2 regions of the Limosilactobacillus walteri genome follow, and region 2 is predicted to be linked to the other one. Evidence: predicted binding sites of a transcription regulator. Region 2 holds the regulator's gene; the other holds the start of a gene.

Region 1 (4,443 bases), on a different contig from region 2:
GTCACAAAGCTGGGAGGAAGAAAAATTTATCCAACAGTATTGTTGCCGTCACCAATTAGATTTAGCGGTTGCGCACTGGCCTTTGCAGCAGCATCCGCCAAAGGGAATTGAAAATGCAGCTCGCCAGGCAAGGTATCAATTTTTTAAACAAACAATGAAGAAGAACGCCGCTTCTGTTTTAATAACAGCTCACCATCAAAATGACTTAGCTGAGACAATGCTAATGAAATTGGTTCGTGGGGGGCAGCTTAGGCAGCTAGTCGGGATTGAAGATCAGCGAAGTTTTGCTGATGGACTATTGGTACGGCCGTTGCTTCCTTTTAGCAAAGATACATTGCGGCAATATGCTAGTAAGCATCAATTAAAGTGGTACGAAGATAAGACAAACCATGATTTGAGCATTCAACGAAATCGTTTTCGTCATGAGATTATTCCGTTATTAGAAAAAGAAAATCCACAGTTGTTATCTCACTTAGCACATTATCATCAGCAATTATCAGCGTTAATGACCTGGCAGCAGCAAGAAAGTGCTGAGCAATTATCACAATTAACTGATAACAATGGAAACTTATTGCTCGACAAGCTATTGGCAAAACATGATGATGTTCAAATAATACTTTTACAACGATGGTTAAATGAACAACAAGTATATGATATAAAAAACAATCAGCTTGATGAGCTTTTAAAGCTAATTCAAAATCAAAACAAGCCCCAGCAAAAGGTTGAATTACCACACCATTTCCTCTTTGAAAAAAAGTATTCAATCGGTTTAATAAAAAAAGCGAAGAATCATTTTGAGAACCTACAAAAGCCCCAAGCGCATGTGATAGAATTGGAACAATGGTACCAAGTGGATAAGCAAACTACTATTGCTATTTCATTTAATCGGATGTTTTTTGGTGGTGGGACTGCAGTAATGCCAATGTGGATCTCACCAGCGCAATTTCCATTACAATTACGGAGATGGCAAAAAGAAGATAAATTACGATTAAAGGGTGGACATCATCAGCGAGTTAAGCGCATTTTAATTAATCAGAAGGTTTCGCAAGAACAACGGCAGCAACAATTAGTTCTCGTTGATGCGCATGATGATGTAATTTGGTTAGTTAACCACAAATGGAGCTGGCTGGACCGCCCTGATGATTATCAGGAAAAATGGCAATTGTGTTTTATTGGTATAAAAGATAAGGAGAAAAATAAATGAATAACGATATTGAGCGCGTTCTATATAGTGAAGAAATGCTTGGCAAACGGATGGATGAATTGGCAAAGGACTTAACAGAAGATTATAAGGATAAACGTCCAATTATTATTTCTGTCCTAAGCGGCGCCGTTTTATTTACCGTTGACATGATCGAACGACTGGATATTATGGCTCAAATAGATTTTATCGATGTTTCAAGCTATTTTGGCGGTTTGGGTTCAACAGGAAAAGTAAAACTTATTCATGACTTAAAAACAGACGTAAAAGATCGCCATGTTTTAATCATGGAAGATATTGTTGATACTGGTCATACCTTAAAATATTTAATGGACCTACTAGCTGACCGTGGTGCTAAGAGCATTAAAGTATGTTCCTTATTAAATAAGCCAGAGGGTCGCGAAGTGGATGTTGATCCAGATTACGTCGGCTTTACCGTTCCCAAAGAATTCCTTGTCGGTTATGGGTTAGATTACAAGGGCTTTTACCGTAATTTACCATATGTTGGAATTTTGAAGCCATCTGTGTACCAAAATGATTAAAAATGTTGGATAATTAAATAGACGGGTAATTTTCAACCATAATTTAAAGATATTCTTAATTAAGGTTGGGTTTTATAGATCCGTAAATCTATAGTAGGTATTATTATTAATATTGATAATAAAACTGTTAATTCTTATGGGAAATTAATGGTCAATATTTGTCAAATATGCTATGATAGTGACTACAATTATAAAAATATCGTTGCTGGTAGATAGGAGGTTGTTATGAACAACAATCGTAAAAAGAACAATTTTACTCATAACGTTCTCTTCTACGCCGTGATGTTCTTGTGTATTATGGGAATTGCTTACTTCTTCTTCGGTGGCAATGCATCGAATGGTCAAAGTAAGACAGTTTCACAAAGCGAGTTTATCTCCGAACTGAAGAGTAATAAAGTTAAGAGTGTTCAGCTTCAGCCTAATGGTGGTGTTTACAAAGTTACTGGTAGTTATCGTAAACCCCAGTCAAATAATAACAGTAATGCTACCACAAATAGCGGCTTTACACTTGCTACGCAACGAAACAGTAAGGTTACCCAATTCCAGAGTTCGGTTCTGGAAAGTGATGTAACTATTAGTCAGCTTCAAAAATATGCTAATAAGCATAATGTGAAAATCAGTACACGAGCTGAAGAATCTAATAGTGTTTGGATGAACTTATTGTTGACCGTGTTACCGCTTGTCATCATGATTTTCTTCTTCTATATGATGATGGGTCAAGCAGGCCAGGGCGGTGGCGGCCGTGGAGTTATGAGCTTTGGGAAGACAAAGGCTAAGCCAGCCGATGCCAAGAAAAATAAAGTTCGTTTCTCGGATGTTGCTGGTGAAGAAGAAGAAAAGCAAGAGTTAGTTGAAGTTGTTGAATTTTTAAAGAATCCAAAGAAATTCACCAAGCTTGGTGCGCGGATTCCATCTGGGGTTTTACTAGAGGGGCCTCCAGGAACTGGTAAGACTTTGCTTGCCAAGGCCGTTGCTGGTGAGTCAGGTGTGCCATTCTTCTCAATTTCTGGTTCAGATTTCGTTGAGATGTTTGTCGGTGTTGGTGCTAGCCGTGTTCGTGACTTGTTTGAACAAGCTAAAAAGGCTGCTCCAGCAATTATCTTCATTGATGAAATCGATGCCGTTGGTCGACGCCGTGGAAACGGTATGGGTGGCGGCCATGATGAACGTGAACAAACATTAAACCAATTGCTTGTTGAAATGGATGGTTTCCAAGGTGACGAGGGAATTATCGTTATGGCTGCTACCAACCGATCGGACGTTTTAGATCCAGCTCTTCTTCGGCCAGGTCGTTTTGATCGAAAGATTTTGGTTGGTCGTCCGGATGTCAAAGGTCGTGAAGCTATTTTACGGGTTCACGCTAAGAATAAGCCAATGGCAAGCGATGTTGACTTAAAAGAAATTGCTAAGCAGACACCAGGCTTTGTTGGTGCAGACCTAGCTAACCTCCTAAACGAAGCGGCATTATTAGCTGCTCGTCGTAACAAAACAGAAATTGATGCGGCTGACTTAGATGAAGCAGAAGACCGGGTAATTGCTGGACCAGCTAAGCATAACCGGGTTCAGTCTGAACAAGAACGGAAGACTGTTGCTTTCCACGAAGCAGGTCACACAATTGTTGGTTTAGTATTAAATGATGCACGAGTTGTTCATAAGGTTACCATCGTTCCTCGTGGTCGTGCAGGTGGTTATGCTATCATGCTGCCACGAGAAGACCAGATGTTAATGTCAAAGAAGAATGCTATGGAACAGATTGCCGGGTTAATGGGTGGTCGTGCGGCTGAAGAGATTATCTTTAAGTCACAATCCTCTGGTGCTTCTAATGACTTTGAACAAGCGACCCAAATTGCTCGTTCGATGGTTACCCAATACGGAATGAGTGACAAGATTGGTCCAGTAGAACTGCAAAGTTCTGGTCAGGTCTTTACAGGTCAAGGCTACGATCAATCTCCTTACTCAGAAAAGACGGCTGCTTTGGTAGATGAAGAGGTTCGTCGGATCTTAATGGAAGGACATGAAACGGCCTTACATATCATTGAGACCCATCGTGAACAACACCGGTTAATTGCTGAAGCATTGCTTAAGTACGAAACGCTTGATGAAAAGCAAATCCTTAGTCTTTATAAGACGGGGAAGATTCCAGATAAAGATGTGGCTGCGGAAGATAAAGAAGCACGCGCCCAAACTTTTGAAGAATCCAAGCGTGAACTTGAACGACTAGAGAATGAACGTCATAATGAAGCACAGAGTGATCAAAATGATAACGATAACTCTACGCCTGATGATGTTGATAATAAATCACAGTCGAGTGATGATTCAGATAATACTGATAATAAGTAAACTTGTTGAAAAGACGGAAGAAACAAAACCTGATGGGCGGGTGGCGGGTCTTCCGTTTTTCTTTAAATAATTTTAAGGAGGAATTTAAAATGAAAACAACTGATTATTTAGTAAAAAGCATGACAAAAGATGGTAAGTTCCGGGCTTATGCAGTTAATGCCACCCAGGTTGTAGAAAAAGCACACCAAATTCATGATACATGGAGTGCTTCGTCTGCTGCCCTCGGTCGTACGCTAATTGGAACCTTACTATTAGCTACTTCCAGTCTTCAAGGTGAAGCAGGAATGACAGTTAAGATTCAAGGGAATGGACCAGTTGGCTTTATTGTGGCCGATGGAACAGCGCAAGGAACAGTAAAAG
Region 2 (4,443 bases):
ACTGCTGTGGCGCTAAGGCCAAAACCAGCTCCCCCGCTGATGCCGATTACCCCGATTTGATCGCGATTAACATGAGCTGCTTTTGTGCCAAGATAGTCAACCGCCGCACTGAAAGACTCAGCATAAAGGTCAGGCGAAGCAACATGCCGCGGTTCACCTGCAGATTCGCCCATATAGACTTGATCAAATGTTAATGTAACATATCCTAATTGGGCGAATTGATTTGCGTAGACAGAAGCAGATTGTTCTTTTGTACTTCCGTAAGGGGCGCCAACAATTAGTGCTGGAAGAAGCTGGTCATCTTTTAAATTTTTTGGTGTATAAATGTCAGCAGCGATTGCTATCCCGTAGCGATTATTATAGCGAACGTGCTGGCGTTCGACGTTTTCATCTAGCTTGGTGATATATCCATAAGCCATTAATATCACTCCTTTGAATGGTTAGTTAAATTATAACATTCATCTCGCGGTGGAAGCGGAAAGTTTAATGAGTAAATTTTTAGTTAGAAAAAGGAAGTGATTTACTGTACAAAAGTATTTTAATTGGTTTGTCGTTATAACTTACTGGTAAGATTACGATTTGATGTTGAAATAAGACTAATGGTATTGAATTATATTTATTAAATGTGCAAAATTTCACTTTAAATTTGTGTAGTAGTTTGGTACTATAAGCATTGTAAAAAGTAATTTGTTTATTAAAGGAGATCTTACCTTATGAAGGCTGCTGTAATTAATGATCCAGTAGATGGATACGTTACTGTTAAAGATGTTCAACTTCGGGATTTAAAGCCAGGTGAAGCATTAGTTGACATGGAATATTGTGGTTTATGTCACACTGATCTGCACTGTGCTGCTGGTGACTTTGGCAAAAAGCCAGGTCGAATTATTGGTCACGAAGGTGTTGGCCGTGTATCAAAGGTTGCCCCAGGTGTTACTTCCTTGAAGGTTGGCGATCGTGTATCAATCGCATGGTTCTTTAAGGGCTGTGGACACTGTGAATATTGTTTGACAGGTCGTGAAACACTTTGTCGGAACGTTCTTAATGCTGGTTACACTGCTGATGGTGCCATGGCTGAACAATGTATCGTTCCGGCTGATTACGCTGTTAAGGTTCCAGAAGGCCTTGATCCAGTTGAAGCTACTTCATTAACTTGTGCTGGGGTTACGATGTACAAGGCATTGAAGGTTGCTGATATCAAGCCTGGTCAATGGGTATCAATTGTTGGTGCTGGTGGTTTAGGTAACTTGGGTATTCAATTTGCCCACAACGTATTTGGTGCCCATGTTATTGCCGTTGACGGTAACCCTGACAAGCTTCAAGCTGCTAAGGAAAACGGTGCTGAAATTTTGATTAACCGTCATGATGGTGACGTTGATCAACAAATTCAAGAAAAAGTTGGCGGTGTTCACGCAGCTGTTGTTACTGCTGTTACTACTGCTGCCTTTGATCAAGCAGTTGATTCTCTTCGTCCAGATGGGAAGCTTGTTGCAGTTGCTCTTCCACAAGGTGACATGAAGTTAAACATTGCTAAGACAGTTCTTGATGGTATTATCGTAGCAGGTTCATTAGTTGGTACTCGTCAAGACTTAGCTGAATGTTTCCAATTTGGTGCAGAAGGTAAGGTTCACCCAATCGTTCATACTCGTAAGTTAAGTGAAATCAATGATATGATTCAAGAACTTAAGGATAATAAGGTTGTTGGTCGTAATGTTGTTGATTTTGTTCACAATGATAACGATTAATAAAAATAATTCATATTAATTCTCCAATGAAGCTAGGAAAAGCAAAAATTTTCCTAGCTTCATTATTTTTAATTGGTAATCTTGAAAGTAGGCGATGAATAGAAAAATGTGGTAAAATAATGGTCAAGATTAGTCAAAAAGCCGAGGTGATATAATGGAGAATAAGAGTATTTCAGATATTATCGAAGCATATTTAAAAGAGATTCTTGGTGACTCAGCACATATTGAGATTCGCCGTTCTGAGATAGCAAATCACTTTGATGTTGTACCTTCTCAGATTAATTATGTAATTAAGACTAGATTTACCATTCAAAATGGTTACTTGGTAAAAAGCAAACGTGGTGGTGGTGGCTATATTAGAATCGAACGTGTTAATTTACTTGATGATGTAAGTGTGCTAAACTCACTTATCCAAGCAATTGGCGACTCAGTTCGTGAACGAGATGCATTTGATATCGTTCGGACTTTATATGAAGAAAAAGTAATTACCAGACGTGAAGGTGATTTAATGTTAGTTGCACTTTCCAAGCAAACTTTAGCACTTGATGATAATGCAATTGAAGATCGGCTTCGTGCTCGTATATTAATATCATTTTTGAATCGCTTGCGTTATGAGAGTTAGAAGGGGGAATGTACATGGATAATATGTTCACACCAAGTGCAAAGCACGTTTTAGCAATTGCACAAGAACAAGCAAAGTATTTTAAGCATCAAGCTGTAGGAACAGAACACCTTTTACTTGCTCTTTCAATGGATAAAGATGGGATTGCAAATAAAATTTTTGAACAATTTTCAGTGACAAGCGATGATATTCGTGAAGAAATTGAACGGCTGATTGGGTACGGTACAATGGAAAACTTAGGTGTATCTGATTATTTACCATACTCACCTAAAGCTAAACAAGTCTTATCATTAGCTGGTCGGGAAGCGCAGCAAATGCATGCGTTAAAAATTGGGACCGAGCATTTATTGTTAGCATTAATTGCTGACGAAAGCGTGCTATCTTCGCGCATTCTATATAGCTTGGATATCGTTCCTCGTCAAATGAGAAAGGTTATTTTGCGGCGATTAGGGGTAGCTGATAACCAGCAGCGTTCTAATAATCGTCAACAAAACCGTCATAATTCCAAGACAGGGACACCGACATTAGATAAGCTTGCTCGTGACATGACCGAGCTTGCCCGTAATGGCCGGTTAGATCCGGTTATTGGACGAGACAAAGAAGTTAAACGTGTTGAACAAATCCTTAGTCGCCGAACAAAAAATAATCCTGTTTTAATTGGTGAACCAGGAGTAGGTAAAACGGCAATTGCAGAAGGGTTAGCTCAACGGATGGTGGAAGGAAAAGTTCCAGCAGAGTTAGCTAATAAACGGTTGATGATGCTTGATATGGGTTCATTAGTAGCTGGGACCAAATATCGTGGAGAGTTTGAAGATCGTCTTAAGAAAGTTATTGATGAAATTCAAACAGATGGTCATGTTATCTTATTTATTGACGAGCTTCACACGTTAATTGGTGCTGGTGGTGCAGAAGGAGCAATTGATGCGTCCAATATCTTAAAGCCGGCACTGGCCCGTGGTGAATTGCAAACGATTGGGGCGACTACCCTTGATGAATATCAAAAGTATATCGAATCTGATGCGGCTCTTGAGCGACGGTTTGCAACTGTTCAAGTTGATGAACCGACAACTGATCAAACACTGCAAATCTTGCGTGGATTACGACCAAAATATGAAGAACATCACCATGCTAAGATTACTGACGAGGCTCTAGAACAAGCAGTTAAATTATCGGATCGTTATATTGCCGATCGGTTCTTGCCAGACAAAGCAATTGATCTTATTGACGAATCAGCAGCAATGGTGCGGATTGATGCAGAAGATAAGAAAAATCGGCAGCCATCATTAGCACATCAATTAGAAGAGCTGCGTGAACAAAAAGAAGAGGCGATCGATAATCAGGATTTTGATAGGGCAGCAACTTTACGCCAACAAGAATTAGTAGTAAAAGATAAACTTGAGCGTAAAGAGCAACGTGATCAAAAAAAGGATTCTCATGATTATAAGCTTCAAGTTAGCGGGGAAAATATCGCCCAAGTTGTTGCTGAATGGACTGGTGTTCCGTTGACACAATTAAAAAAGAGTGAAAGCGAGCGGTTAGTAAACCTTGAAAGAGTCCTTCACCAACGGGTAATTGGCCAGGATGAAGCAGTTTCGGTGGTAGCAAAGGCAATTCGTCGTGCAAGAAGCGGGTTAAAGGATCCGCGACGGCCAATTGGATCATTTATGTTTTTAGGTCCTACTGGAGTCGGTAAAACCGAACTAGCAAAGGCATTAGCTGCAGCTATCTTTGGATCAGAAGATAATATGATTCGGATTGATATGTCTGAATATATGGAAAAGTATAGTACAAGTCGGTTAATTGGTGCTGCTCCTGGATATGTGGGTTATGATGAAGGAGGGCAGTTGACTGAAAAAGTTCGGCAACATCCATATTCTGTAGTATTATTAGATGAAGCGGAGAAAGCTCATCCGGATGTCTTTAATCTCTTGTTACAAGTATTAGACGATGGCTATTTAACGGATGCTAAAGGCCGTAAAGTCGACTTTAGAAACACGATTATTATTATGACTTCTAACCTTGGTGCGACCCAGCTCCAAGACGAAAAAGAAGTTGGATTTGGCGCAAAAGATATGTCTC

The links. The regulator CtsR, encoded in region 2, represses protease genes until heat stress. The targets are predictions, from matches to a motif close to TTGGTCAAAAAAGGTCAAANA.
Region 1: the regulator CtsR is predicted to act here: its motif matches at 1,891-1,911, upstream of ftsH (ATP-dependent zinc metalloprotease FtsH).

Annotation. Positions count from the first base shown of each region.
Region 1 covers NZ_QORN01000002.1:4,636-9,078, reverse strand. Annotated here, with positions in the region: gene tilS (tRNA lysidine(34) synthetase TilS) at 1-1,204, shown strand, start outside; gene hpt (hypoxanthine phosphoribosyltransferase) at 1,201-1,743, shown strand; gene ftsH (ATP-dependent zinc metalloprotease FtsH) at 1,969-4,083, shown strand; gene hslO (Hsp33 family molecular chaperone HslO) at 4,173-4,443, shown strand, end outside.
Region 2 covers NZ_QORN01000006.1:61,939-66,381, reverse strand. Annotated here, with positions in the region: gene DTK66_RS02180 (alpha/beta hydrolase) at 1-419, opposite strand, end outside; gene adhP (alcohol dehydrogenase AdhP) at 714-1,742, shown strand; gene DTK66_RS02170 (CtsR family transcriptional regulator) at 1,897-2,364, shown strand; gene DTK66_RS02165 (ATP-dependent Clp protease ATP-binding subunit) at 2,379-4,443, shown strand, end outside.